DNA from 2 places in the Paenibacillus sp. JCM 9796 genome. Region 2 is predicted to be linked to the other one. Evidence: predicted binding sites of a transcription regulator. Region 2 holds the regulator's gene; the other holds the start of a gene.
What was found. The regulator CtsR, encoded in region 2, represses protease genes until heat stress. The targets are predictions, from matches to a motif close to ATGGTCAATAAAGGTCAAACA.
Positions count from the first base shown of each region.

Region 1: a site for CtsR is predicted at 12,907-12,927, ahead of clpP (ATP-dependent Clp endopeptidase proteolytic subunit ClpP). Genes of this name have one in related genera too.

Region 1 covers NZ_AP043723.1:3,037,445-3,052,192, reverse strand. Annotated here, with positions in the region: RNA gene ssrA (transfer-messenger RNA) at 1-284, opposite strand, end outside; gene smpB (SsrA-binding protein SmpB) at 517-996, opposite strand; gene rnr (ribonuclease R) at 1,091-3,622, opposite strand; gene secG (preprotein translocase subunit SecG) at 3,943-4,182, opposite strand; gene ACZ439_RS14675 (M50 family metallopeptidase) at 4,313-5,023, opposite strand; gene eno (phosphopyruvate hydratase) at 5,269-6,561, opposite strand; gene gpmI (2,3-bisphosphoglycerate-independent phosphoglycerate mutase) at 6,606-8,150, opposite strand; gene tpiA (triose-phosphate isomerase) at 8,152-8,904, opposite strand; gene ACZ439_RS14655 (phosphoglycerate kinase) at 8,962-10,146, opposite strand; gene gap (type I glyceraldehyde-3-phosphate dehydrogenase) at 10,435-11,442, opposite strand; gene ACZ439_RS14645 (sugar-binding transcriptional regulator) at 11,503-12,531, opposite strand; tRNA gene ACZ439_RS14640 (tRNA-Arg) at 12,776-12,850, shown strand; gene clpP (ATP-dependent Clp endopeptidase proteolytic subunit ClpP) at 12,984-13,565, shown strand; gene ACZ439_RS14630 (hypothetical protein) at 13,645-14,457, opposite strand; gene ACZ439_RS14625 (copper amine oxidase N-terminal domain-containing protein) at 14,681-14,748, opposite strand, start outside.
Region 2 covers NZ_AP043723.1:2,449,748-2,464,495, reverse strand. Annotated here, with positions in the region: gene lysS (lysine--tRNA ligase) at 1-517, shown strand, start outside; rRNA gene ACZ439_RS11840 (16S ribosomal RNA) at 868-2,409, shown strand; rRNA gene ACZ439_RS11835 (23S ribosomal RNA) at 2,613-5,535, shown strand; rRNA gene rrf (5S ribosomal RNA) at 5,659-5,775, shown strand; gene pdaA (delta-lactam-biosynthetic de-N-acetylase) at 5,931-6,686, opposite strand; gene ACZ439_RS11820 (CtsR family transcriptional regulator) at 7,198-7,659, shown strand; gene ACZ439_RS11815 (UvrB/UvrC motif-containing protein) at 7,696-8,214, shown strand; gene ACZ439_RS11810 (protein arginine kinase) at 8,244-9,320, shown strand; gene clpC (ATP-dependent protease ATP-binding subunit ClpC) at 9,393-11,837, shown strand; gene radA (DNA repair protein RadA) at 12,005-13,372, shown strand; gene disA (DNA integrity scanning diadenylate cyclase DisA) at 13,421-14,470, shown strand; gene pssA (CDP-diacylglycerol--serine O-phosphatidyltransferase) at 14,547-14,748, shown strand, end outside.

The DNA of each region.
Region 1 (14,748 bases), 590 kb from region 2:
TCACCCGAGCGTCGCCCCGTAACCGGCTACGCGTTGGGTCAGCCTGATTGTCTTCTTCAGCTCACCGCAGGCGGAGATGAGACAGCGTATCCCACTAAAGTTGAGCCCCTAGCCCGGCACATGGGCGATGCAGAGTAGGAGCACGCTCACAGGTTATTAAGCTGCGAAAGCGTAGTTTTGTTGTTGTTTGCCATTTAATTGGCTTTAGCGTTGATGAAGTGGACGCGTCCCCACTACCCGCAACCCATGCTCGAACTATCCCCGTCGAATCCAAGAACGTCCCCGCATAGGAAGGCTCCGGTTAAGGAGCCTAAAAGTGAAACAATGTAACATGAATTCAAGGAAGTTATGAAAAAAGGTTTATCAACAAAGCTGTTGATGTGCTGACTTCATAAGATCTGATTGATGCTGATGTCCTCTGGCGTACTCTTATTATAACACACATGCTCTGAAAAGGAAGGCCAACCTATTGGGAGCAAATCCAGCACTCAGTAAAGCTGGTAACTGTGCGCCCGCCTACCGTGCAACCTTCTGCTTCTCGCGAAGCGCACGTTGGATGTCGCGTTGGGCGTCTTTCTTCGCGGCGGTTTCCCGCTTGTCGAACTGCTTCTTCCCTCGGCCAAGGCCGATGAGCAGCTTGGCGTAGCCGTTGCGCACGTAGATCTTAAGCGGCACCAGCGCGTAGCCTTCCTGCTTGGCTAGACCGAGCAGCTTGCGAATCTCCGGTTTCTTCAGCAGCAGCTTGCGCGCCCTGGTCGGATCGCTCGGGTTGTGGCGGTTGCCTTGCTCGAAAGGGCTGATGTGCATGTTATGAATGAACGCTTCGCCATTCCGGATCAACGCGAACGCATCGCCGATATTGGCTTTACCGAGGCGGATCGACTTGATCTCGGTTCCGGTCAACACCAAACCGCATTCGTACGTATCCTCTATAAAATAATCATGCGACGCTTTCTTGTTCTGCGCCAGCACTTTCCCGTCCGCTTTCTTGCCCATTGTCGCAGCACCGCTCCTTCCCATCAAGACTCCAAACCAAACCAAGGGATGGAGTCCATTGTACCAAACTCCATCCCCGGAAATCAAGAGGCGCCTAGTGCTTCACGGTCTTTTTGCGCTTCTTCTTGGCGAAGCCGCCGCCCGCGCCGCCACCGGCGCCGAAGGCACTCGCGCCGCGCTTCCCGCTGCCGCCCTCCGCCGAGCGGCCCGTCGCCTCGAGCGCGCGCGTCTTCGCGGCGCCCGGCCCTTTGCCGCGGCTGCTTCCGCCGCTGCGCGAGCCTCCCGCGCCGGGCGCCGAGCCGCTATCGCCGCCGGCTCCTGCACCGCCCGCGCGGCCGCCGCGACCGCGCTTGCCGCTTGCGCCGGTGCCCGTGCGTTCGCCGCCTCCCCGCCCGGCCAAGCCTTCCCGTGCGCCGCGGCCGCCCCGCTTGCCTTGGCGCACCGCTTTCAGCGCGTCAACGAGGCTCACCTTCTGCTGCCGCGGCTTCATGTCCACCATCTCGAAGTCGATGGTGCGTTCATCCATGTTCACACGCGACACACGCACCTTCACCTCATCGCCAAGGCGGAAAATCTTCGAGGTGCGCTCGCCGATCAGCGCGTGCTGGGCATCGTGGTAGTGGTAGTAGTCGTCCGTTAAGTCGGACAGACGGATAAGCCCTTCCACGGTATTGTCCAGCTCGATGAACATGCCGAAGCTGGTCACGCTGCTGATGATGCCGCCGAATTCCTCGCCGACCTTGTCGAGCATGAACTCGGCCTTCTTCAGCGACTCCGTCTCGCGTTCCGCATCTACGGCGACGCGCTCACGCTCCGACGACTGCCGCGCGATATCTTCCATCCGCGATGCCAAGTATTCGTGACGCTGGTCGCTGAGTACGCCGCCGCTCTCCAGCACCTCGCGAATGACGCGATGGATGATCAGGTCCGGGTACCGCCGGATCGGGGAAGTGAAGTGTGAATAAAACTCCGCCGCGAGGCCATAATGGCCCAGACTATTGGCATCATACTTCGCCTGCTTCATCGAACGAAGCATCACGGTGCTGATAACCGTCTCTTCCTTCGTACCCTTGATTTCCTCCAGCAGCGTCTGCAGCGCCCGCGGATGCACCGTATTGCCCTTGCCGCGCACCACATACCCGAAGTTCGTAATAAACTCCATGAAATGCGCCAGCTTCTCGCCGTCCGGGTCTTCGTGAATCCGGTACAAGAACGGCACCTTCATCCAGTAGAAATGCTCCGCCACCGTTTCATTCGCCGCCAGCATGAACTCCTCGATGATCATCTCGGCGATCGTACGGTCGCGCTTAATAATGTCGGTCGGCTTCCCGTTCTCGTCTACCAGGATTTTCGACTCTTGAAAATCAAAATCAATCGCGCCGCGCCGCATCCGCTTGGACCGAAGCTTCATCGCGAGCTCTTCCATCAGCCGGAAGTCGTCCATCAGGTAGCCGTACTTCTCGAGCAGCTCCGGTTCCGGAGCTTCTTCCGTAAGCAGCGTACGTACGTTCTTATACGTCATTCGCTCGCTGGTCTTGATCACACTCGTGAAAATATCATGCCGGACGACATTCGCATCCTGATCGAACTCCATCTCACAGGACATCGTCAGCCGGTCGACCTGCGGATTCAACGAGCAAATCCCGTTCGACAACCGGTGCGGCAGCATCGGAATGACCCGGTCCACCAAATACACGCTGCAGCCGCGGTTGTACGCCTCCTGATCAAGCGCCGAGCCCTCGCGCACATAATAGCTCACATCGGCGATATGAACGCCCAGGACGTAGTTGCCGTTCGGCAAACGCTCGACGTTCACCGCATCGTCCAAGTCCTTGGCGTCTTCGCCGTCGATCGTAACAATCCGCTTGCCGCGCAGATCGCGCCGTCCCTGACTGCGGATCTCCTCCTCCGTAATCGACTCCGGTGCGGCGGCCGCTTCGTCCATCACATCGTCGGCGAACGATTCCGGCAAGCCGTGCTTCCGGATGATTGACAAAATATCAATGCCCGGATCATTCTTATGCCCCAAAATTTCAATGACTTCGCCCTGTGCCGCAGCGCGGCCTTCCGGGTACGACACGATCCGCACCACGACCTTGTGCCCGTCCATCGCTCCGTTAAACGCATCCTTCGGAATAAAAATATCCCGCACGACCCGCTTGTCGTCCGGTATGACGAAAGCATACTCTTCCAACGACTTAAACAAGCCGACAATTTGCGTATTGGCACGGCTAACTACGCGTACGACTTCGCCTTCCATACGACCGCCGGACGCGCTCTTCGAGTTGACGCGGACCAGAATAATGTCGCCGTTCATGGCAGTTCCCATATCATTGGCGTGAATGTACACATCCGGAAGCTCCCGGTCGTCCGGGATCAGAAATCCGAACCCTTTCGCATGCGCTTGCAGCTTGCCTCGCAGTAAATTCATCCGTTCCGGAATACCGTATCGATCGTTCCGGGTACGTAATATCAAGCCCTCATTTTCCAAATCGTTCAGCAGCTTCAAGAACTCTTTAAATGCCTGAGCATCCTCCAGTTCAAAATGCTGCTCCAACTCGTGGTACGTCATAGGCTTATAAGCCGTTTCTTTCATAAAATCGAGCAATGCTTCTCTTGTGATCATTGGCGCTCACTCCTATCTTCTCTTTCTAATTTATGTGGAGGAACCTGCCGCCCGCTTGTTCCCATGCCCGTATTGACCGAGTGTAAGTAAAAATCCCGAATGCATCACCAACCCGTTCCCGCTCGTCGTCCAGCAGCAGTCCATGCGAGGATTCCGGGGAATAGGCGATCTGCCGGAAAGGCGAGGACATATGCTTATCTATGTAATCGGCGCTCCTCGGAACGACCAGCGTATCTTTCAAGCCTCCTCCGCTTCATTACCCGTCCGGAGAGAAAAAAAAACAGCAGGAGTAATATTCCCCTGCTGTCGTTGTTTTATGATTAAGCGGTTTTTACAAAGTACGCCACGATCAGAGACAAAACAAAGAAAACAACGGCCAACGCCATAGTCAAACGCTGCAAGAACAGCTCCAGACCGCGCGCCTTCTGTTTCCCGAACAAATGCTCCGCACCCCCGGAGATGGCACCGGATAATCCCGCGCTTTTGCCCGGCTGCAGCAATACGGCCGCGATTAATCCAATCGACGCAATCACCAAAATAATTTTCAGTGCAATTTCCATCTTCACACCTCCTACGAGCAGCAATCACAACTTGTCCGAAAATAGACAGCAAGCTTATTATACCACAAAAAAAATACGCTGACAAATCCAGTCCATACGGATGTGCAGCGTAACGGTATTTTTGTCAGGTTCAACGTTCGAACTGTTGCTGGATGCGAGGCTTCCCTTCGCGATGAGACGATCGTCCGCGGAGGAACAGCTTCAGCGCTTTGACCGCGCACCATAACGAGAAGACGGTAAACAGCACGGCCCAGCCGATCGCCGGGAACGGCGTCACCGCGCTCAAGTTGGAGGCGTCCCCTGCTCGCATCGGATCGTTCCACGCGTACATAATGAGCGAAAGCGGCCCGAAAACCGATTCCTCCAGCGTCAGGAACGCCAGCAGCAAGTAGTACAGATCCCGCAACCATCGCGGAGCGATAGCCAGCACGATCACGTTCAGAATGATGAACCCGATCAGCCACGAAATACCGGCCGGATTCCGAACGAACAGCACCAGAGACAGCACCGCAAGCAGTGTCATTACCTGCAGCCCGAGGCGCTCTTTATCCCGCGACCGGAGCCGGAACAACAATAGCGCAAACAGCGAAGCTGTCGCATACCCCGCGAGCGAGATCGGAATTAAGCTCCATCTGCTCGATACCTGCGAATACGTAACGCCGCTGTGGTTGGCGTACAGCTCGATGTACATCACCTTGCCGGACAGCGCCAGCGTGACGACAGCGTGACCGAATTCGTGGATCATGGTATCCAGATTGCGGAAAAAATCGCTGAAGGGAATCAAATGCGTAAGAAAGGCCGATACCACAAGAAACAGTACAGTCTTTATCAGATTACTCATAAGATTCCCTCCGGGGGTTGGTCAGGTGAACAAGGTTGAGGCTAGGCGCCTGCCTCCTGTCGGCTGCGAGCAGCTGTATGCCCTCCGGCCTTTGTTAAAAACGGATGATTGGATTTGAAATAAGCTGCGGGTATCATCCGTTTTTAAAGGCGGCACGTAAACTCTCCGGTGCATACACTACTCTTCGCCTGACGGCAAAGCTCCAAGTCCAAAACCTCTTCTACCTGACAGTTTATTTATATATATTATTTGAAGTTTTTCAAGTTGTAGAACGCGGATTTGCCTGCGTATTGAGCGACATCGGCCAATTGATCCTCGATGCGGAGCAATTGGTTGTATTTCGCTACGCGGTCCGTACGGGAAGGCGCACCGGTTTTGATTTGGCCTGCGTTCGTCGCTGCCGCGATGTCGGCAATCGTGCTGTCTTCGCTTTCGCCGGAACGGTGGGAAATAACCGCCGTGTAGCCGGCGCGCTTCGCCATTTCGATCGCGTCGAACGTTTCGGTCAAGGAACCGATTTGGTTCACTTTGATCAGGATGGAGTTACCGATGCCTTTCTCAATACCTTGGGACAGACGCTCGGTGTTTGTCACGAACAGATCGTCGCCGACGAGCTGAACTTTGGAGCCCAGCTTCTCGGTCAGAAGCTTCCAGCCATCCCAGTCGTCTTCGGAGCAGCCGTCTTCGATGGTGATGATCGGGTATTTGTCGACCCAAGCAGCCAAGAAATCGACCCACTCGGCGGACGTGAAGGATTTGCCTTCGCCTTCGAGGTGGTATTTGCCGTCTTTAAAGAACTCGGTGGAAGCGACGTCCATGCCGAGGAATACGTCAACACCCGGCTTGTAGCCTGCGCGTTCGATCGCCGTGATGATCGTTTGAATCGCTTCTTCGTTCGAACCCAGGTTCGGAGCGAAGCCGCCTTCGTCGCCGACAGCAGTGTTCAGGCCTTTTTCTTTCAGAACCGATTTCAGGCTGTGGAAGATTTCAGCGCCTGTGCGAAGCGCTTCTTTAAACGTAGGAGCGCCTACCGGCAAGACCATGAACTCTTGCACGTCTACGTTGTTGTCGGCATGCGCGCCGCCGTTGATGATGTTCATCATCGGAACCGGGAGCGTCTTCGCGTTGAATCCGCCGAGGTAAACGTACAAAGGAATATCCAAAGCTTCGGCAGCTGCGCGGGCAACCGCCATCGATACCGCGAGGATCGCGTTCGCGCCCAGCTTGCCTTTGTTCGGAGTGCCGTCAAGCTGGATCATGCGCTGGTCGATGCCAACTTGGTCCAAAGCGTTCATGCCGATGATTTCCGGAGCGATGATGTCGTTCACGTTCTCAACGGCTTTCAGCACGCCTTTACCAAGGTAACGGGATTTGTCACCGTCGCGAAGCTCTACAGCTTCGTAAGCGCCGGTAGAAGCGCCGGATGGAACGATTGCGCGGCCGCGCGCGCCGGACTCCAGATACACGTCCACTTCAACCGTCGGGTTACCGCGGGAGTCAAGCACTTCACGAGCGTACACATTAGAAATTACTGTCATGATTCTAAACACTCCTTATCATTTTTAATCAAGCTTCGGCGTCATTAAACACGCTGAGCAATCAGCGAAGTTCCGGTCATTTCCTCCGGCTTCGCTACGCCGAGAATCGCCAAGACCGTTGGGGCAATATCTGCCAAAATGCCATCGTTCCTTAGTGTAACATGACTATCCGTCACAATGAAAGGCACCGGATTCGTCGTGTGCGCCGTATTGCGCGAGCCGTCCGGATTCGTGACGACATCGGCGTTGCCGTGGTCGGCCGTAATCAGCGCAACGCCGCCTTTGGCGAGAATCGCTTCGACCACTTGACCGAGGCAATCGTCTGTCGCTTCGATCGCTTTCACCGTCGGCTCCAGCAGGCCCGAGTGCCCGACCATGTCCGGATTGGCAAAGTTCAAGATGATGACGTCCTGCCGCTCCGCTTCAATCTCGGCGACCGCTGCCGCCGCGACTTCGTAAGCGCTCATCTCCGGCTTCAGGTCGTAGGTGGCGACCGCCGGCGACTTGATCAGAATGCGGGTTTCCCCCGGAAGCTCGACATCCCGGCCGCCGCTGAAGAAGAACGTCACGTGCGGATACTTCTCCGTCTCGGCGATGCGAAGCTGCTTCAGGTTGTTCTGTACGAGCACTTCGCCGAGCGTATTGTCGAGATTTTTCGGCTTATACGCCACGTAACCGCCGACCGTCTCGCTGAACAGCGTCAAGCAGACGTAGTGCAGATCCGTCGGCGCTTTATCGCCGCGGTCGAAGCCGCGGAAATCGCTGTTGGTGAATACTTGCGACAATTGAATCGCCCGGTCCGGGCGGAAATTGAAGAACACGACCGCATCGCCGGATTCGACGAGTCCGACCGGCGTACCGTCCGGCTTCACGATGACCGTCGGCATGACGAATTCGTCGAACACCGAACGCTCGTACGATTCCGTGATCGCTCTCATCGGATCTTCATACTTCGGACCGTCGCCGTATACCATCGCACGGTACGACTTCTCTGTCCGCTCCCAGCGCTTGTCACGGTCCATCGCATAATAGCGGCCTTGTACGGTCGCGATGCGGCCGACGCCGAGCTCGGCGATTTTGGCAAGCAGCTGCTCCATGTACTTTGCGGCGCTGTCCGGGGCTACGTCGCGGCCGTCCAGAAACGCATGAATGTACACATCGTCCAGCTGCTCTTTCTTGCAGGCTTCGAGCAAAGCGAACAAGTGTGCGATATGGCTATGCACGCCGCCGTCGGAGAGCAAGCCGTAAAGATGCAGCTTCTTGCCGTTCTGCTTGGCGTGACGAATCGCGCCGAGAATCGTTTCATTATCGTAAAACTCGCCGTCGCGAATCGATTTGGAGATCCGGGTCAAATCCTGGTACACAATCCGTCCCGCGCCAATGTTCAAATGGCCGACTTCCGAGTTGCCCATCTGACCCTCGGGCAGGCCGACCGCTTCCCCGCACGCCGTCAAGGTCGTGTGCGGGAATTGGTTCCAATACCGATCGTAGTTCGGCTTCTTCGCTTGGGCAACAGCGTTGCCCTGCACGTCGCCGCGCAGGCCGAAGCCATCCAAAATAATGAGCGCTACCGGTTTCGGTCTGGCCATTTTACTTGGCCCCCTCAACCAGCGCGATGTAAGAGGCCGGCTCCAAGCTGGCGCCGCCCACGAGCGCACCGTCGATATCGGCTTCGTTCATGTACTCGGCGATGTTGTTCGGCTTCACGCTGCCGCCGTATTGAATCCGGACCGCTGCCGCCGTTTCCGCGCCGTACAGACCTTCGACCAGGCCGCGGATGTAACCGATCACGTCCTGCGCATCGGCCGCCGTAGAAGATTTGCCCGTTCCGATCGCCCAGATCGGCTCGTATGCGATCACGACTTGAGCTGCTTGCTCCGCGCTCAGACCGGCAAAAGCCGCTTCCGTTTGCACTTTGCACACGTCTTTCGTTTGACCGGCTTCGCGCTCTTCGAGCTTCTCGCCTACGCACACGATCGGCGTCAAGCCGTGCTTGAACGCGGCATGGACCTTCTTGTTCACCGTCTCGTCAGTTTCCGCGAAGTAAGCGCGGCGCTCGGAGTGCCCGATGATAACGTAATCTACGCCGAGGTCTTTCAGCATAACGCCGCTGATTTCGCCCGTGTAAGCGCCGTTGTCTTCAAAATGCAGGTTTTGTGCGCCGACTTTCAGCGTCGTGCCCTTCACGGCTTCGACCAACGCCGGAAGGTTCGTGAAGGGAGCGCAAATGACGCTCTCCACGCCGTCTACCTCCGCTTTGCCTTTAACCTCGTTAACGAATGCTACGGCTTCGCTTACCGTTTTGAACATTTTCCAGTTGCCTGCAATAATCGGTTTCCGCATCGATGTCCGAGCCCCTTTCCAAATTTGCCTTAAACAGCTTCATCTGCTTATCGTAAGCTATTCCTTATCGTTCAAAGCCACGACGCCCGGAAGCGCCTTGCCTTCCATAAACTCGAGGGATGCGCCGCCGCCGGTCGAGATATGATCCATCTTGTCAGCCAATTGGAACTTCTCGGCCGCCGCCGCCGAATCGCCGCCGCCGATAACGGTGTAAGCGCTCGTCGTCGCGCAAGCTTCCGCCACGGCACGCGTTCCGTGCGAGAACGGTTCGATTTCGAATACGCCCATCGGTCCGTTCCACACGACCAGCTTGGACTCGGCAATCACCTTGGCATATTTCTCGCGCGTTTTCGGCCCGATGTCGATGCCTTCCCAGTCCGCCGGAATTTCGCTGATCGATACGATTCGCGTGTTCGCTGTAGGGCTGAATTCGTCGGTGACCACGATGTCGTCCGGCAGCAGGAAGTTCACGCCTTTTTCCTTCGCTTTGTTGATGAAGCTGAGCGCCAGATCAATCTTCTCGTTATCGACGAGCGATTTGCCGATCTCGTTGCCAAGCGCCTTCAGGAACGTGTAGGACAAGCCGCCGCCGATAATGATGTTGTCGGCAATGTTCAGCAGATTGTTGATGACGTCGATCTTGTCTTTGACTTTCGCGCCTCCGACGATCGCAGTGAAAGGACGCTCCGGATTGTTCAACGCTTTCCCGAGCACATCGAGCTCCTTCTCCATCAGAAGGCCGGAAACGGCCGGCAAGTGATGCGCGATGCCTTCGGTCGAAGCATGAGCGCGGTGAGCAGCACCGAACGCGTCGTTCACATACAGGTCGGCCAGCTCCGCAAACGACTTGGCCAGCTCCGGATCGTTCTTCTCTTCACCGGCGTAGAAACGAACATTCTCAAGCAGCAGCACGTCGCCGTCGTTCAACGCCGCGACTTGCGCTTTGACCGCGTCGCCGATCGCTTCATCCGCTTTCAAAACCGGCTTGCCGAGCAGTTCGGACAAACGGGCGGCCGCCGGCGTTAAGCGCAGCTCCTCTACAACTTGTCCCTTCGGACGGCCCAAGTGGCTCGCCAGAATCACTTTCGCGCCGCGCTCGGTCAAATACTTGATGGTCGGCAAAGTTTCACGAATCCGCGTATCGTCGGTAATGTGGCCGTTCTCCAGCGGTACGTTGAAATCCACCCGCACAAATACCCGTTTTCCGCTAACTTCGACGTCACGCACGCTTTTCTTGTTCATTTCTCGTCGCCTCCCGATTGATTACTCGATATTCTTTCCCGCATTCTCTCTTTAATTTTCGCTCTCTATCCGAATTTTCCCTATCTGTTCACAAATTAGGCACATTTACCCGCACACAAAAATTGTGGTCATGATCTGCGTCTCGCCCGCACCTCCCGCTAGGGAACTCCGCGTTGGCCCGCTCCCGTGCAAACCGATACCGGCTTGCCGGAAGCGGACAAATGCCGTCCCTGCGCTATTGGTCGAACTTGAGTTTCAGTTCATCACCACAATGGGTTTCAAGCGATCTTACAGACCTTTTTTCGCGATGAAGCTAACGAGATCCACGACGCGGTTGGAGTAGCCCCACTCGTTATCGTACCAGGAAACAACTTTCACCATGTTGTCGCCGACAACCATCGTGGACAACGCATCGATTGTCGAGGAAGCAGGGTCGCCGTTGAAGTCGCTGGATACGAGCGGCTCTTCGGTGTAGTTCAAGATACCTTTCAGCGGGCCGTTAGCCGCTTCTCTCAAAGCTGCGTTAACTTCATCAACCGTTACGTTTTTGCTGACTTCAACTACGAGGTCCGTTACGGAAACGTTAGGTGTTGGCACGCGCATAGCCATACCGTTCAATTTGCCTTTCAGCTCAGGCAATACGAGGGAAACGGCTTTCGCTGCACCGGTCGTGGACGGAATGATGTTCTCGGCAGCTGCACGTGCACGGCGCAAGTCTTTGTGCGGCAGGTCGAGCACGGATTGATCGTTCGTGTAGGAGTGAACCGTCGTCATCATCCCTTTTACGATACCGAACGTGTCGTTCAATACTTTCGCAAATGGCGCCAAGCAGTTCGTTGTGCAGGATGCGTTGGAGATAATCGTATGTGCAGCAGGATCGTATTTATCTTCGTTAACGCCAAGCACGATCGTGATGTCTTCGTTCGTAGCAGGTGCGGAGATGATAACTTTCTTCGCGCCGCCTTTCAAGTGAAGCTCGGCTTTCTCTTTAGCTGTGAAAATACCGGTGGATTCAACGACGATTTCAACGCCGTTAGCTCCCCATGGCAGGTTTTCCGGGTTGCGCTCGGCAAAGACTTTAACCGTTCTGCCGTTCACGATCAATGCGCCTTCCGTCGACTCCACCGTAGCGTCCAATTTGCCGTGCGTCGTGTCATATTTCAGCAAGTGAGCCAATGTTTTAACATCCGTCAAGTCGTTGATGGCTACGACTTCAACTTCAGGGTTATTCAGCGCTGCGCGGAACACGTTACGTCCGATACGTCCAAATCCGTTAATACCAATTTTCGTTGCCATGAGAAAGTTCCTCCTAAAATATGGTTTCTTTTTATATATGTCAAGACAGGTATAAACCCGTCAAGATGTCAAGCTTCTTACGATTTCAGCGGCGGCAGCCTCATCCGTAACGAGCACATCCTCGTGACCGTGGCGGAGAACGGCGACGATCGCCTCGCCCTTGCTCTTCCCGCCCGCGATGCCGATGACCGTATCCATCTCGTGAATGTCTTCGATGCGAAGACCTACCGTAGGCATCTTGTGCAAAATGCGGCCGCTGCGGTCGAAGTAGTAGCCGAATGCCTCCGCGAGCGCTCCTTCGCGCTGCAAACTGCTCGTCGTTTCCGGATCGACCTTCCGGCGTCTTGCCATGACCATAGCATCTCCCATGCCGTGTACGACCATCCTTGCCCGGCGGATGAACTGAATGATCTCGGCGATATGATCGTCCTGTATCAACGATTGGTAGGCCTCTTCATTCAAGTGGTCCGGCACGTGCAGCAGCCGGTATCGGGCGCCGGCCTTCTTGGCCATCGTAGCCGCCACCGTGTTGGCCTGCAGTTCCACGCTTTCGCCAAGTCCGCCTCGTGCGGGGACGAACCAGCAGCTCTTCATCGACGCCGTAGCATTCAACTGATCGGCCACCTGCGCCATCGTTGAGCCCCCCGTAACGGCGATGACTTCATCTTCTTTAACCAGCTTTCGCACCACCAAAGCGCCGGCGCGGCCCAGTTCCTTCTTCGCATGCGGCGAAACTTCCGAATCGCCCGGCACGATCACCACCTGCTTCAAGCCGAATCGGTCGCGAATGAGCTCTTCCCACTCCGTCAATCCGAATACGTCTTTGACCAGCGGCTCGATCTTCTCGAGCAGAACGCGGCCCGCATCGGTGATTCGCATCCCCGAAGCATCGATCTGAAGCAAGCCCTGTTCTTTGAGAAAATCGACTTCACCGCGCAGCACCCGCTCGGTCGATCCGATCGAAACCGCCAGCGTACGGCGTCCGACGACTCCCGAAATAAGAATGTGCTGTAGAATCGTGTACCGTTTTTTCATCGTTTCGAGCAGGTCGGGCAGAAGCTGCTTCTGAATATCCAGAATATCTCGCATGGCCTCGAATCTCACATCGCTCTCTGTTGGGACTCTTTTTGTCCCGGTGATACATTTTCAGTCCCACATGACCCAAAAAAAGAACTAAGCTTCTCACTTAGATGTTCCCATTATAATTCAATTTGATTCCACATTCAAGTAGATATCCGCCTAAAAAAAGACATCAACTTTGACTTGCAATTCATTGGAGAATGTCTTATAATAACTTTTGCTGTCACTCTTTGTGACTTGCACAACATCATACGCGCCCGTGGTCCAATGGATATGACGTAGGCCTCCGGAGCCTGAGATTAAGGTTCGATTCCTTACGGGCGCGCCATCTATACTAACGACAATCAGCCCTAACTTCACGTGATGGCTGTTTTTTTTACTCTTTGTTTGACCTTTCTTGACCTTTGTTTGAATTTCCGCTATGATGGATATAGTTTAATTATAAAAGGAGGCTGCAGCACATGAGTTTTATTCCTATGGTTGTCGAACCGGATGCAAGAGGGGAACGCGCATATGACATTTATTCGCGCCTGCTTAAGGACCGGATTATTTTTCTCGGTAGCGGAATCAACGACGTTGTAGCCAATTCGATCATCGCGCAACTGCTTTTCCTGGCCGCACAAGACCCGGACAAAGACATTAGCCTGTATATCAACAGTCCCGGCGGCTCGATCACTTCGGGGATGGCGATTTATGACACGATGCAGTTCATTAAGCCGGACGTTTCGACGATCTGCGTCGGTATGGCCGCTTCGATGGGTGCTTTCCTGCTGGCGGCAGGCGCCAAAGGCAAGCGCTATGCGCTGCCGAACAGCGAAGTCATGATCCACCAGCCGCTCGGCGGTGCGGAAGGCCAAGCGAGCGACATCGAAATTCGCGCGAAGCGCATTCTGAAGATGCGCGACAAGTTGAACACGATCCTTGCGGAGCGCACGGGACAATCGTTCGAGCGGATCGAGAAGGACACCGACCGCGACAACTTCATGTCCGCGGAAGAAGCGAAAAACTACGGCTTGATCGACAACGTCATCGAGCGGATCTAAACCAAACCTGTAACAGCCCTGACTCTACGGCTCTCCTGCCGCGGGGTCAGGGCTGTTGTCATATCGCAAGACGGCAGGGTTATTCCGACGCCGTAGTGAACGTGAACGTATGCGTACGCCGCCCTGCCTCTACGGTGATCTGCACACGCGCTCCGGGAGCAAAGCCGCCCTCCGGCCTGTAGCTCATACCGCCGCCGGAACCCGCGGTCTCTCCCGGGACCGGTGTATCCGGCGAATCTGCGTAACGAACGCGCATGCCCATGCTGTCGTGCCGGCCCTTCCACACAACCCGAACCTCGCTATCGCGGGGAACCTCCAAGCTTCCGTCCGCCGGAACCGTTTGCGCGATCCAATGCGAGCTTTGATAGCGGTCCCAGCCCCACCACCCCCCGATAACTGCCGCGAGTAGAGCGAAATAAATCGCACCCTCCCTCGCCCTCAGCCGCAGCTCCGGCTCCATCCGGCCGGTTAATGCATAGCCTGATACGACCGCCGTCATTAACGCCGTGACCGCCAGCCAGATGTGCAGCAGCATGCCAAGCCCGAACCCGATCCGTTCCCACGGCATCCAATGGCGTACGAAGCTGCCCCCGTACATCAGCCAGCTGAACAAGGCGGGCACCTGCCCCAAGACGACGAAAGCCATGCCGACGATACCAAGCAGCAGCAGGCCTCGTTTCACCGGAAGCGAGCCCAGTCGGTACATCCGCGTACAGACTCCGACGACAAGCCCGCCGATGACGGCGAAGGACCCCCACCTTCCGATTTCTTCCTCGCGGACCCCGCCCAAGATATACCAGGGAACATAAGGTATAAACAGCGTGCCTATTGCAAATAAGCTCCAACCTGTCACTCTCATCCAATTTTCCGGAGCATGCCGTCCGATTCCCATGTTACCTGCGCCTCCTACTTGGTTTCCAAAAATTGACCTGCTCGTTTTCTATAACGGTTCAGGAGACGCGAAGGTTACGCGGGATCGAATAACGTTTCGATGACGGTTGACTGACGGCGGACATCAAGACGCGCTCACTCCATCGTGCTTAAGGCTTCGGGCATCCCGCCATTCGCACCAAAAAACCTCCCGATTCCGCTAAAGAACCGGGAGGCTTCGTTCGTTACTTGGTTTCACGCTCGTCGAGCGGGTAGAAGATTAAATCGATGGGGAACGCCGAACCGGCCGGCG
Region 2 (14,748 bases):
AGTGGTAGGCGTCGATTTTAGCGTGGAGATGAGCGACGAAGAAGCCCATCGTTTGGCGAAAGAGCATAAGGTTCCGGTGGAGCCGATGATGACGTTCGGTCATATTGTGAACCAGTTCTTCGAAACGTTCGTGGAAGAAACCCTGATTCAGCCTACGTTTATTACCGGACATCCGGTAGCGATTTCGCCGCTCGCGAAAAAAAGCAGCAAGGACCCGCGGTTCACGGATCGCTTCGAGCTGTTCATTGTGGCGCGCGAGCATGCCAATGCGTTTACCGAACTGAACGATCCGATCGATCAACGGGAGCGTTTTGAAGCGCAGCTTGTTGAGAAGGAGCAGGGGAACGACGAGGCGCATGAGATGGATGAAGATTTCATCCGCGCGCTGGAGTACGGTATGCCGCCTACTGGCGGACTAGGTATCGGGATCGACCGCTTGGTCATGCTGCTGACTGATGCGCCTTCGATCCGGGACGTCTTGCTGTTCCCGCTGATGCGCGAGCGGCAAGGGGAGTAGCCTTATATAGAAAAGCGCGCGGCTTAGACACAGGCCGCGCGCTTTTTTTGCGCAGATTCAGCATTTTTAATTATTTTGTCGAAAAAACACTTGCATTCCGGCTGCAGATTTGATATATTACTCCTTGTCGCTTCTGAACTAACGGACTGCAAGTTAAAAGTTGAAAAATAACTATTGCAATTCAGTAGGCAGATGTGATATTATATAAAAGTCACTTTTGACGGAAATGTAAAATGAAGTCGAAAATGACTGAAAATTGCCCTTTGAAAACTGAACATCGAGTGAGTGCTTTAAATAAGAGATAGCGATATCTCAGCTAGCTTCAACAATGAGCAAGTCAGCTTTCTACATTAATGGAGAGTTTGATCCTGGCTCAGGACGAACGCTGGCGGCGTGCCTAATACATGCAAGTCGAGCGGACCATTCCTTCGGGGATGGTTAGCGGCGGACGGGTGAGTAACACGTAGGCAACCTGCCTGTAAGATCGGGATAACTACCGGAAACGGTAGCTAAGACCGGATAGCTGGTTTCTCCGCATGGGGGAATCATGAAACACGGGGCAACCTGTGGCTTACGGATGGGCCTGCGGCGCATTAGCTAGTTGGTGGGGTAACGGCCCACCAAGGCGACGATGCGTAGCCGACCTGAGAGGGTGATCGGCCACACTGGGACTGAGACACGGCCCAGACTCCTACGGGAGGCAGCAGTAGGGAATCTTCCGCAATGGGCGCAAGCCTGACGGAGCAACGCCGCGTGAGTGATGAAGGTTTTCGGATCGTAAAGCTCTGTTGCCAAGGAAGAACGCCTCGGAGAGTAACTGCTCTGAGGGTGACGGTACTTGAGAAGAAAGCCCCGGCTAACTACGTGCCAGCAGCCGCGGTAATACGTAGGGGGCAAGCGTTGTCCGGAATTATTGGGCGTAAAGCGCGCGCAGGCGGTCTTTTAAGTTTGGTGTTTAAGCCCGGGGCTCAACCCCGGTTCGCACTGAAAACTGGGAGACTTGAGTGCAGGAGAGGAAAGCGGAATTCCACGTGTAGCGGTGAAATGCGTAGAGATGTGGAGGAACACCAGTGGCGAAGGCGGCTTTCTGGACTGTAACTGACGCTGAGGCGCGAAAGCGTGGGGAGCAAACAGGATTAGATACCCTGGTAGTCCACGCCGTAAACGATGAGTGCTAGGTGTTAGGGGTTTCGATACCCTTGGTGCCGAAGTAAACACAATAAGCACTCCGCCTGGGGAGTACGCTCGCAAGAGTGAAACTCAAAGGAATTGACGGGGACCCGCACAAGCAGTGGAGTATGTGGTTTAATTCGAAGCAACGCGAAGAACCTTACCAGGTCTTGACATCCCTCTGACCGGTACAGAGATGTACCTTCCCTTCGGGGCAGAGGAGACAGGTGGTGCATGGTTGTCGTCAGCTCGTGTCGTGAGATGTTGGGTTAAGTCCCGCAACGAGCGCAACCCTTGAACTTAGTTGCCAGCACTTAAGTTGGGCACTCTAAGTTGACTGCCGGTGACAAACCGGAGGAAGGTGGGGATGACGTCAAATCATCATGCCCCTTATGACCTGGGCTACACACGTACTACAATGGCCGGTACAACGGGAAGCGAAGTCGCGAGATGGAGCGAATCCTTAGAAGCCGGTCTCAGTTCGGATTGCAGGCTGCAACTCGCCTGCATGAAGTCGGAATTGCTAGTAATCGCGGATCAGCATGCCGCGGTGAATACGTTCCCGGGTCTTGTACACACCGCCCGTCACACCACGAGAGTTTACAACACCCGAAGTCGGTGGGGTAACCGCAAGGAGCCAGCCGCCGAAGGTGGGGTAGATGATTGGGGTGAAGTCGTAACAAGGTAGCCGTATCGGAAGGTGCGGCTGGATCACCTCCTTTCTATGGAGTCCATGTCACCTGCAGGGTGGCGGACAAATCTGCAGCAGCACCACTGCTGTAACAGAAGCACTCACTTCGATGTTCAGTTTTGAAAGGCGCAATAGCCTTTCAGTAAAGTTTGTTCCTTGAAAACTGGATAAACGAAACAAAGCAACAATGCTGAATCAAAATCCGGTACGACTTCGGTCGTACATGTGATAGCTGGATAAGCTATAAAGAGCACACGGAGGATGCCTAGGCACCAGGAGCCGAAGAAGGACGTGGCGAACAACGATAACGCCTCGGGGAGCCGTAAGCAGGCATTGATCCGGGGATGTCCGAATGGGGGAACCCGCGTGAGGTAATACTCACGTACCATGCAGTGAATACATAGCTGCATAGGAGGCATACGAGGGGAACTGAAACATCTAAGTACCCTCAGGAAAAGAAAACAAAAGTGATTCCGTCAGTAGCGGCGAGCGAAAGCGGATTAGCCCAAACCAAGGAGCTTGCTCCTTGGGGTTGTAGGACGCCGTCATGGGTGCAGCAGGTTAGGCGAACAGGTCTGGAAAGGCCGGCCATAGTGGGTAAAAGCCCCGTAACCAAAAGTCTGCGAACACCCTAGGCGTATCCTGAGTAGGGCGGGACACGTGAAACCCCGTCTGAATCCGGCAGGACCATCTGCCAAGGCTAAATACTCCCTGGTGACCGATAGTGAAGCAGTACCGTGAGGGAAAGGTGAAAAGAACCGCGGGAGCGGAGTGAAAAAGAACCTGAAACCGTGTGCTTACAAGAAGTCAGAGCCCGTTCATGGGTGATGGCGTGCCTTTTGTAGAATGAACCGGCGAGTTACGTTTGCAAGCAAGGTTAAGGTGAGAAGCCGTAGCCGCAGCGAAAGCGAGTCTGAATAGGGCGAAATAGTTTGTAGGCGTAGACCCGAAACCGTGTGATCTACCCCTGTCCAGGGTGAAGGTGCGGTAACACGCACTGGAGGCCCGAACCCACGAATGTTGAAAAATTCGGGGATGAGGTGGGGGTAGCGGAGAAATTCCAATCGAACTCGGAGATAGCTGGTTCTCCCCGAAATAGCTTTAGGGCTAGCCTCGGGAGATGCGTCGTGGAGGTAAAGCACTGATTGGGTGCGGGGCCCGCCAAGGGTTACCAAGTCCAGTCAAACTCTGAATGCCACAGACGTTATCCCGGGAGTCAGACAGTGAGTGCTAAGATCCATTGTCAAGAGGGAAACAGCCCAGATCATCAGCTAAGGTCCCCAAGTGTGTGTTAAGTGGGAAAGGATGTGGAGTTGCACAGACAACCAGGATGTTGGCTTAGAAGCAGCCACCATTGAAAGAGTGCGTAATAGCTCACTGGTCGAGTGACTCTGCGCCGAAAATGTAACGGGGCTAAACACACCACCGAAGCTATGACGAGCGCAAGCAATTGCGCTGGGGTAGGGGAGCGTTGTATGCGGGTAGAAGCTGGATCGAGAGGACTGGTGGACTGCATACAAGTGAGAATGCCGGTATGAGTAACGAAAAGATCAGTGAGAATCTGATCCGCCGTAAGCCTAAGGGTTCCTGAGGAAGGTTCGTCCGCTCAGGGTAAGTCGGGACCTAAGGCGAGGCCGAAAGGCGTAGTCGAAGGACAACAGGTTGAAATTCCTGTACCACCGTGAACCGTTATGAGCAATGGGGTGACGCAGAAGGATAGTGACGCTGGGCTATGGATTGCTCAGTCCAAGCAGTGAGGCTGGTGTGCAGGCAAATCCGCACACCGTAAGGCTGGGCTGTGATGGGGAGGGAAATTTAAGTACCGAAGGTCATGAGTTCAGGCTGCCAAGAAAAGCCTCTAGCCAGGGAGAAGGTGCCCGTACCGCAAACCGACACAGGTAGGCGAGCAGAGCATGCTAAGGCGCTCGGAAGAACTCTCGTTAAGGAACTCGGCAAAATGACCCCGTAACTTCGGGAGAAGGGGTGCCTCGGTAGGGTGAATAGCCCGAGGGGGCCGCAGTGAAAAGGCCCAAGCGACTGTTTAGCAAAAACACAGGTCTGTGCGAAGCCGCAAGGCGAAGTATACGGGCTGACGCCTGCCCGGTGCTGGAAGGTTAAGGGGAGCGGTTAGGGGCAACCCGAAGCTGTGAACCGAAGCCCCAGTAAACGGCGGCCGTAACTATAACGGTCCTAAGGTAGCGAAATTCCTTGTCAGGTAAATTCTGACCCGCACGAATGGCGTAACGACTTGGGCGCTGTCTCGACGAGAGATCCGGTGAAATTTTAATACCTGTGAAGATGCAGGTTACCCGCGACAAGACGGAAAGACCCCATGGAGCTTTACTGCAGCTTGATATTGGACTTTGGTACGATCTGTACAGGATAGGTGGGAGCCTGGGAAGCCTGCGCGCCAGCGTGGGTGGAGGCGCCGTTGGGATACCACCCTGATCGTATCGGAGTTCTAACCTGGTACCGTGAACCGGTACGGGGACAGTGTCAGGTGGGCAGTTTGACTGGGGCGGTCGCCTCCTAAAGAGTAACGGAGGCGCCCCAAGGTTCCCTCAGAATGGTTGGAAATCATTCGAAGAGTGCAAAGGCATAAGGGAGCTTGACTGCGAGACAAACAGGTCGAGCAGGGACGAAAGTCGGGCTTAGTGATCCGGTGGTACCGCATGGAAGGGCCATCGCTCAACGGATAAAAGCTACCCTGGGGATAACAGGCTTATCTCCCCCAAGAGTCCACATCGACGGGGAGGTTTGGCACCTCGATGTCGGCTCATCGCATCCTGGGGCTGAAGTAGGTCCCAAGGGTTGGGCTGTTCGCCCATTAAAGCGGTACGCGAGCTGGGTTCAGAACGTCGTGAGACAGTTCGGTCCCTATCTGTCGTGGGCGCAGGAAATTTGAGAGGAGCTGTCCTTAGTACGAGAGGACCGGGATGGACGTACCGCTGGTGTACCAGTTGTTCCGCCAGGAGCACGGCTGGATAGCCAAGTACGGACGGGATAAGCGCTGAAAGCATCTAAGCGTGAAGCCCCCCTCAAGATGAGATTTCCCAGTATGTAAGACCCCTTGTAGACGACGAGGTTGATAGGTTCGGGGTGGAAGCGCGGCAACGTGTGGAGCTGACGAATACTAATCGGTCGAGGGCTTATCCAAAAAAGACTTTCACTTTAGTGAAGTCAAAGCATTCAGCATGCTGAGTTTCGTATCCAGTTTTCAAGGTGCAAGCCGCCTTGAATGGCAAGATCTGATGTTTCGCGGCAGAAGCATCAACATCCGTTTGGTGATGATGGCGGAAGGGAACCACGCGTACCCATCCCGAACACGAACGTTAAGCCTTCCAGCGTCGATGGTACTTGGACCGCAGGGTCCTGGGAGAGTAGAACGTCGCCAAGCATCCATAAAAGTCCGTTTGGAGTTTATCCAACCGGGCTTTTATTTATTTTACCGCAAATAGCGGAGATCACGCATCATGATTCAGCTATGAATAAAAAGACAAAGAGCCAGCATGAGCGTAATACAGCCCCGTTCTCGCTGGCTCCTTGTCTTGCTTAAGGCGTTCGAACACTCATTTCCCCCAAACTTTTGAACACATAACCTTGCCGACGCGCTTCATCGATAATGCTGGCCAACGCATCCGTGTTATCTTTGGAAATCGAATGAAGCAAGATAACCGCTCCAGGATGAAGCTGCGAAGTCACTTTATCATAGGCGTATTTCGCCCCTCTCTGATCCTTCGTGTCCCAATCCTTGTAGGCGATCGACCAGAATACGTTGATATAGCCGAGCTGTTTGCTTACATCCAACGTCCGTTCGTTAAATATACCCCGTGGGGTACGTAAATATCGCATTTCCTGTTGCCCTGTTACGGCGGTAACCTCTGTCTTGACCTTCGTTAATTCCTCACGAATGCGGTCCGCAGAAATTTGACTCATGTCGGGATGATGCCAAGAATGATTACCGATCAGATGACCTTCTTGCACCATCCGCTTCAGCAGCTCGGGTTGACTTGTGACGTAGTGGCCTGTGACAAAGAAAATGGCGGGCACTTGCTTTTGTTTCAGCACGTCCAGAATTCGGGACGTATACCCATTCTCATAGCCGTTATCAAAAGTTAAATATAATTCTTTTTGGGAAGTATCTCCGGTGAAGATCGCTTCATATTTTTGCAGCAATGATTTAAAGCCTTCTTCATCGATGGAGGGTAACTGGCCGTTTACGCTTTTTTTAAATCCGAAATGATAGGGTCCGTCAGCATAGGCTGGAATGGCTGAGATCGAGAACTGGCTAACCAGGGCCAGTGCCACAGTGAGGACGAAGTAGCAGATCCGTTTCAAAATAGGTTCACTCCTTACGGTCAGATTAGCAACGTAGACAAAGCTGCCACGCCGTTCATACACTGTATTGTGCCACCGTCTGGAACGGATATGTGTTATCCGCTAAAGGTGCCGAGGGGGTGTAGTGGTTGATTTCCCATAGTCTGGGTATTGCTGAGGGGGGATCGAAGGTTGAACCACCCAGGTAATCAGATGACGGAAATAGATGTGGATAGCCGATTTGAGTCCTTGATGTATATCGTGGAGAGCCATGTAAATAATGAAAACATAATCCCACTGAATTTAAACATAATAACTGTAGATCGATGAGGTCCGAAATGAGGTCAGAATATGCATCAGCGCATGAGGTTTAAGGCGTTAGGGAATAGTTGCATTCTTGTGTAAATCTGCTATAATGTTTTTAAAGTCAAAGAAAGTCAAAGTCAGAAACAAGACTAAACCTTTGACGTTTTCTTCAACTTTAGTCGTGGAGGTCAAATGGATGCGCAATGTTTCAGAAGTCATTGAACAGTATCTGAAGCAAATTTTGCAGCAGAGCCCCGACGGCGTGGTCGAGATCCAGCGCAATGAACTGGCCGATCAATTCAATTGCGTTCCATCGCAAATCAATTATGTGATCAGTACCCGCTTTACCTTGGAGAAAGGTTACGTTGTCGAAAGCAAGCGCGGCGGCGGAGGGTACATACGCATTCAGAAAATCGGGCTGCATTCGCAGGGTACGGTGCTCGACTTTATTTTCCAGAATATAGGCACGCACATCGACCAGACCGCATCTGAAGGGCTCTTGTATCAACTCGAGGAAGGCAAGTACATTACCCGGCGGGAAGCATGCTTGATGAAAGCGGCGATGGCCCGTGAAGTGTTGGCCTTAAAGCTGCCGCTGCGGGACGAAATTCGCGCCAAGCTGTTGAAAGCGATGCTGATATCGCTGCTGGGCAAATAATTAACCTTCAATTCATGAACTGAAGGAGGGGCCGTCTTGATCTGTCAGGAATGCGGAAAGAAACAAGCGACGCTTCACTTTACGAAAATACTGAATGGCGAAAAAACCGAATTTCACATTTGCGAAACATGCGCCAGAGAGAAGGGGGAGCTCATTCCGGGCACTCCGAACGGATTTTCAATCCACAACCTGCTGAGCGGGCTTCTTGATTTCGAGCCGTCTTCGCACAATGCGTCTGCTTCTAAAATTCAACCTACACGCTGCGAACACTGCGGCTTGACGTACAGTCAGTTCAGCAAAGTCGGAAGATTCGGCTGCAGCGAGTGTTACAAGCATTTTACAGAGAAACTGGATCCGTTGTTCAAGCGGGTTCACGGCAATATTGTGCACACGGGCAAGGTTCCGAAACGATCAGGCGGGTTAATTCAATATAAACGCGAAATCGACTCGCTGAAGAAAGAACTGCTTGTGCGCATTGAGAAAGAAGAATTTGAGCAAGCGGCAAAGATTCGAGATCAAATTCGGGAATTGGAACGAAAAATATCAGAAGCTTAAACGATGGACGATAGAGAGGAGGATTCCTAATGGCGGAAGTGCACCGCTTTACGGAAAATGCGTTAAGCGATTGGATGAAGGGAGATGGCCCGGACTCGGATATCGTCATCAGCAGCCGAATCCGTATCGCCCGCAACGTGAGAGCGTACCCGTTCCCTATGCTGGCGACGAACCAACAATCCAAGGAAGTGCTCGATAAAGTATCCGAAGTGCTTGGGAACGAAGAACTCGATACGATCAGCCGGTTTACGCTGCTCCCGTTGTCCGAATTGGATGAGTTGAAGCGAAGGGTGCTCGTGGAGAAACACTTGATCAGTCCGGCGCTCGCTAACGAGTCGCGGAACGGCGCGGTCATTTTGTCCGACAATGAATCGATCAGCATCATGGTGAATGAAGAGGACCATCTTCGAATACAATGCTTGTGCCCCGGTTTTCAGATTAAGGAAGCGTGGGACTTGGCGAATCAGATCGACGATTTGTTCGAAAGCCATCTGGAGTACGCGTTTGATGAGAAACGGGGCTACATGACAAGCTGTCCGACTAACGTGGGAACCGGCATTCGAGCCTCGGTCATGATTCATTTGCCGGCGCTTGTGCTAACGCAGCAAATTAACCGGATTTTGTCGGCCATCACACAGGTGGGGCTGGCGGTGAGAGGACTGTACGGGGAAGGCAGCGAGGCACTGGGCAATTTATTCCAAATTTCGAATCAAATTACGCTGGGTCAATCGGAAGAAGAAATTATCGATAACCTGCACAGTGTCGTCCGGCAAATCATTGAGCATGAACGGGCGGCACGCCAAAAGCTGGCGCAAGAAAGCAGAGCGAAGCTGCTCGACCGGGTAAGCCGTTCTTTCGGAATTTTATCGTATGCGGCTATTATGGATTCCAAGGAAGCGGCCCAGCGGCTTTCAGATGTGCGGCTAGGCATTGATATGGGCTTTATCAAGAAAGTGTCTCCTCAGGCTCTGAATGAACTGCTGGTGATGACGCAACCAGGTTTTTTGCAGCAAACAGCAGGAGAAAAGCTATCGCCTGAAGAAAGAGACATTAGAAGAGCGCAGCTGATCCGGGATAAAATGTCCGAATCGGATGAAGCTCGCTGACATCAGGATAAGCCTCGTCTTGTGGATAACGCAGCATAAATAAAATGTATACCAATCTTGGAGGTGTTACTCATGATGTTTGGCAGATTTACGGAACGTGCGCAGAAAGTGCTCTCTTTGGCTCAAGAGGAAGCAGTCCGATTGGGTCATAACAATATCGGAACCGAGCATATTTTACTCGGACTGATTCGCGAAGGCGAAGGGATCGCGGCTAAAGCTTTGATCGCGCTCGGCCTCGGCCTGGAGAAAATTCAAGACGAAGTCGAATCGCTCATCGGCCGCGGTCAAGAACAACCTACCAATATCGCCTACACGCCTCGTGCGAAAAAGGTAATTGAGCTGTCGATGGACGAAGCCCGCAAACTCGGCCATACGTATGTCGGCACCGAACACATTCTGCTCGGCCTGATTCGCGAAGGCGAGGGCGTGGCGGCGCGCGTGCTTAACAACCTCGGCGTCAGCCTTAACAAGGCGCGTCAGCAAGTGCTGCAGCTGCTGGGCAGCAGCGAGGTCGTATCGCCGAGCCACGGCAATCCCGTTAACGTGAATACGCCGACGCTGGATGGCCTGGCGCGCGATTTGACGGCTTACGCGAAGGAAGGCAATCTGGATCCGGTTATCGGCCGGAGCAAAGAGATTGAGCGCGTCATCCAAGTGCTGAGCCGCCGGACCAAGAACAACCCGGTCTTGATCGGGGAGCCCGGGGTGGGTAAAACGGCGATTGCCGAAGGCCTCGCGCAAAAAATAGTGGCTAATGAAATTCCGGAGACACTGCGAGACAAACGCGTCATGACCCTTGACATGGGTTCGGTGGTGGCCGGAACGAAATACCGCGGTGAATTTGAAGATCGCCTTAAAAAAATCATGGACGAAATTCGTCAAGCCGGGAACATCATTCTGTTCATCGACGAGCTGCATACGCTCATCGGCGCAGGAGGTGCAGAAGGCGCGATCGACGCTTCCAACATCCTGAAGCCGGCGCTGGCTCGCGGCGAGCTGCAATGCATCGGCGCGACGACGCTTGACGAGTATCGCAAATATATCGAGAAGGACGCGGCGCTTGAAAGACGCTTCCAGCCGATTACGGTCGATCAGCCTTCGCCGGAAGAAGCGATCCAAATCCTGCACGGTTTGCGCGATCGCTATGAAGCGCATCACCGCGTGAAAATTACGGACGAAGCCATTGAGCAAGCGGTCAAACTGTCCGATCGTTACATTACGGACCGGTTCTTACCGGACAAAGCAATCGACTTGATTGACGAAGCGAGCTCCAAAGTAAGACTTCGCTCATACACGGTACCGCCGGATTTGAAAAATATGGAAAATAGGCTCGAGGATATCCGCAAAGAGAAGGATGCTGCGGTGCAAAGCCAAGAGTTCGAGAAGGCGGCATCCCTCCGCGATACCGAGCAAAAGCTGCGCGAAGAGCTCGATTCCACGAAGAACGAGTGGAAAGAGAAGCAAGGCCGCACCGATTCCGAGGTAACGCCGGAGGATATTGCACAGGTGGTCGCCAGCTGGACCGGCATCCCGGTAGTCAAATTGGCCGAAGAGGAAACGGAACGCCTGCTCAAAATGGAATCGATTCTGCATGACCGCGTTATCGGTCAAGACGAAGCGGTGAAAGCCGTCAGCCGTGCGATCCGCCGTGCGAGAGCCGGTCTGAAAGACCCGAAACGCCCGATGGGCTCGTTCATCTTCCTTGGCCCGACCGGGGTTGGGAAAACAGAGCTGGCGCGTGCGCTGGCCGAGTCCCTCTTCGGCGACGAGAACGCGGTAATCCGGATCGACATGTCCGAGTACATGGAGAAGCACTCGACATCCCGTCTGGTCGGCGCGCCTCCGGGATATGTCGGTTATGAGGAAGGCGGCCAGTTGACCGAGAAGGTCCGCCGCAAGCCGTACTCGGTTGTCCTGCTCGACGAGATCGAGAAGGCGCACCCGGAAGTGTTCAACATCCTGCTTCAAGTGCTCGAGGACGGCCGTCTGACCGATTCCAAAGGCCGTACGGTCGACTTCCGCAATACGTTGATTATTATGACCTCCAACGTCGGCGCGGACGTCATTAAGAAAAATTCGACGCTGGGCTTTACCGCGGCGCACGATGCGGGCAGAGACTACAATAACATGAAAGACAAAGTGATGGGCGAGCTGAAGAAAAGCTTCCGTCCGGAATTCTTGAACCGGATCGACGAAATCATCGTCTTCCATTCGCTCGACGAAACGCATATCGCGCAAATCGTAACCTTGATGGCCGACGAGCTGCGTAAACGTCTTAAGGAGCAGGACGTCGACTTCGTGCTGACGGACTCCGCGAAGGCGTTCTTGGCTAAAGAGGGCTTCGATCCAAGCTTTGGAGCCAGACCGCTGCGCCGGGCCATTCAGAAGCATATCGAGGACCGCTTGTCCGAAGAGCTGCTTCGCGGAAACATCTCGAAAGGCGATACATTAACGATTGATGAGAAGGATGGCGAACTTGTCGTTCAACGAAATCAAAGCGTAGGCACGGAAGCCTAGGAAACAGATTTTCCCGCTGTCGGGTATACCGGCAGCGGGTTTTTTCTTTATTTGCATACAGCTTTGGACGAAAGCTTTTTTTATTTTGCCTGACAAGGCTATAAGGGTTTTCAAGGATTCTTAGGCATGGTAAACTTTGTAATGGAACTTAAGTCGGGAGAAGAAATATGAGCAAAACGAAAACGAAATTTTATTGCCAGCAATGCGGGTATGAATCGCCGAAATGGCTGGGCAAGTGTCCTGGCTGTGAAGCATGGAATACGTTCGTCGAAGAAGTGGAGACGGTCAGCAAGAGCAGGGGCTCGCACACTTCGATTACCAATAAGAAAGAAAAAGCGATTTCGATCATAGACATAGAAAGCAGTGAAGAAGCCAGGATTGTCACGCGGAACAAGGAGTTGAACCGGGTGCTCGGCGGAGGCTTGGTGCCGGGCTCGTTAATTTTGGTCGGAGGCGATCCGGGTATCGGGAAATCGACGCTGCTGCTTCAAACCTCGCATGAGCTCACGGCGCAGATGTTAAAGGTGCTGTACATCTCGGGCGAGGAATCGGTACGGCAGACCAAGCTGCGCGCGGATCGCCTGCAGGCGGTATCGCCCCTTCTGTTCGTGCTGAGCGAGACGAATGTGGAATTTATCGAGGCGGCGATCGAAGAGGTGCAGCCCGATTTTATCGTTATCGATTCGATTCAGACCGTGTACCATCCGGCCGTGGCGTCAGCACCGGGAAGCGTCTCCCAAGTTCGCGAGTGCACCGGGCATTTTATGCGGATCGCCAAGGTTAAAGGTATCGCAACCGTACTTGTTGGCCATGTTACTAAGGAAGGGGCTATCGCTGGGCCTCGTCTCCTCGAACATATGGTCGATTGCGTTCTGTATTTTGAAGGAGAGCGGCATCATTCATACCGGGTGCTTCGGGCCGTTAAGAATCGATTCGGCTCGACGAACGAAATCGGGATTTTCGAAATGCGCGAAAGCGGGTTGGTCGAAGTCGACAATCCGTCCGAGCTGTTCTTGTCCGAGCGCCCGCTCGGCGTTGCCGGCTCGACGGTCGTCGCCAGCATGGAGGGGACCCGGCCTGTGCTTGTGGAGCTGCAGGCGTTGATTTCAACGACGAACTTTCCGTCCCCGAGGCGTATGGCGACCGGATATGATCACAACCGGCTCTCGTTAATTATAGCCGTACTGGAGAAGCGGATGGGCATGTTTCTCCAAAATCAAGACGCATATCTGAACGTGGCGGGCGGGGTGAAGCTGGATGAGCCGGCCGTCGATTTGGCGGTTGCCGTCAGCATCGCATCAAGTTTTCGCGATCAGCCTACCCAGCCGTTCGATGTTGTATTCGGTGAAGTGGGATTGACCGGGGAAGTGCGCGGCGTGTCCCGCGTCGATCAGCGCGTCCGTGAAGCCCAGAAGCTTGGCTTCAAACGGGTCATTATGCCTCAGAAAAGTTTAAAAGGTTGGACACCCCCGAAGGGGATCGAAATCATTGGCGTGCAGACCGTTGCGGAAGCGCTGTCCGCCGCTTTAGTTTAGTCGTCAGGAGGGACATCTTTGAGCAAGGAAGATCTAAAACGCGACGTAATGAGCCAATTATTGCAACTGGTGTCGCCGGGCACCCCGTTTCGGGACGGACTCGAGAATGTGCTGCGCGCCAAAACGGGCGGGTTGATCGTAGTCGGCTACAGTCCGGAGGTCATGGAAATTGTGGATGGGGGATTTTCCATTAACTGTGATTTTTCCCCGAATTATTTATATGAATTGGCTAAAATGGATGGCGCGATCATTCTCAGCGAGGACTTGAAACGTATTTTGTATGCCAACACGCAGCTTATCCCCGATTCCTCGATTTCCTCTTCGGAAACCGGGATCCGGCATCGTACGGCCGAACGGGTAGCGAAGCAAACCTCGAAGCTCGTCGTGTCCATTTCCCAGCGGCGTAATGTCATTACGTTGTACCAAGGAAATCTTCGGTATGCGTTGAAGGACATCGGCGTCATACTAACGAAGGCCAACCAGGCGATCCAAACGCTTGAGAAATATAAGTCTGTGCTCGATCAGGATATGACGAATCTGGGAGCTTCCGAATTCGAGGAGCTCGTTACGCTGCACGACGTCACCAGCGTCATCCAACGGATTGAAATGGTGCTGCGGATTAAAGCGGAGATTAATCGATATATCAACGAACTCGGCAACGAGGGGCGTTTGATCAGCATGCAGCTCGAGGAATTGGTAGGCAATACAGAACGCGAGGCTTATTTGCTCGTCAAAGATTATATTAAGGAATGCAACGAAGAGAAGGTCAGGGACGTGTTCGCACAGTTGAAACGGCTTGCCAGCGATGAAATTCTCGATCATGCGCAGATCTCAAGATTGCTCGGCTATCCGCATATTTCCGCCGGCGCGGAAGAAATCGTGTCGCCGCGCGGCTACCGCGTGTTGAACAAAATTCCTCGGCTGCCGTCGATTATCATCAATAATCTGATTGAACGCTTCCGGCAGCTTCCGCACCTTATGATGGCGACCATCGATGAGCTGGATGAAGTGGACGGGATCGGCGAAGTGCGGGCCCGGACCATAAAAGAAGGCTTGAAGCGTATCCAAGATCAGGTACTCATTGACAGACATATCTAACTTGCATACAATCATAAGGTGGCCTCATATACATATTGGTATTGGGGCACAGTAAAACCAGAGGTGGATCAAATACATGATAGCAAAATCTCTCCCGAACCTGTTCACGATTGGGAATCTTTTTCTGGGTATTATCGCGATTATCTCCGTATTTAACAATAAACCTGAGCTTGCGGCTATCATGGTGATCGTGGCGATGCTGCTTGACGGTTTGGACGGTCGCGTAGCAAGGGCGCTTAATGCGCAAAGCGAATTCGGCAAAGAACTGGATTCGTTGT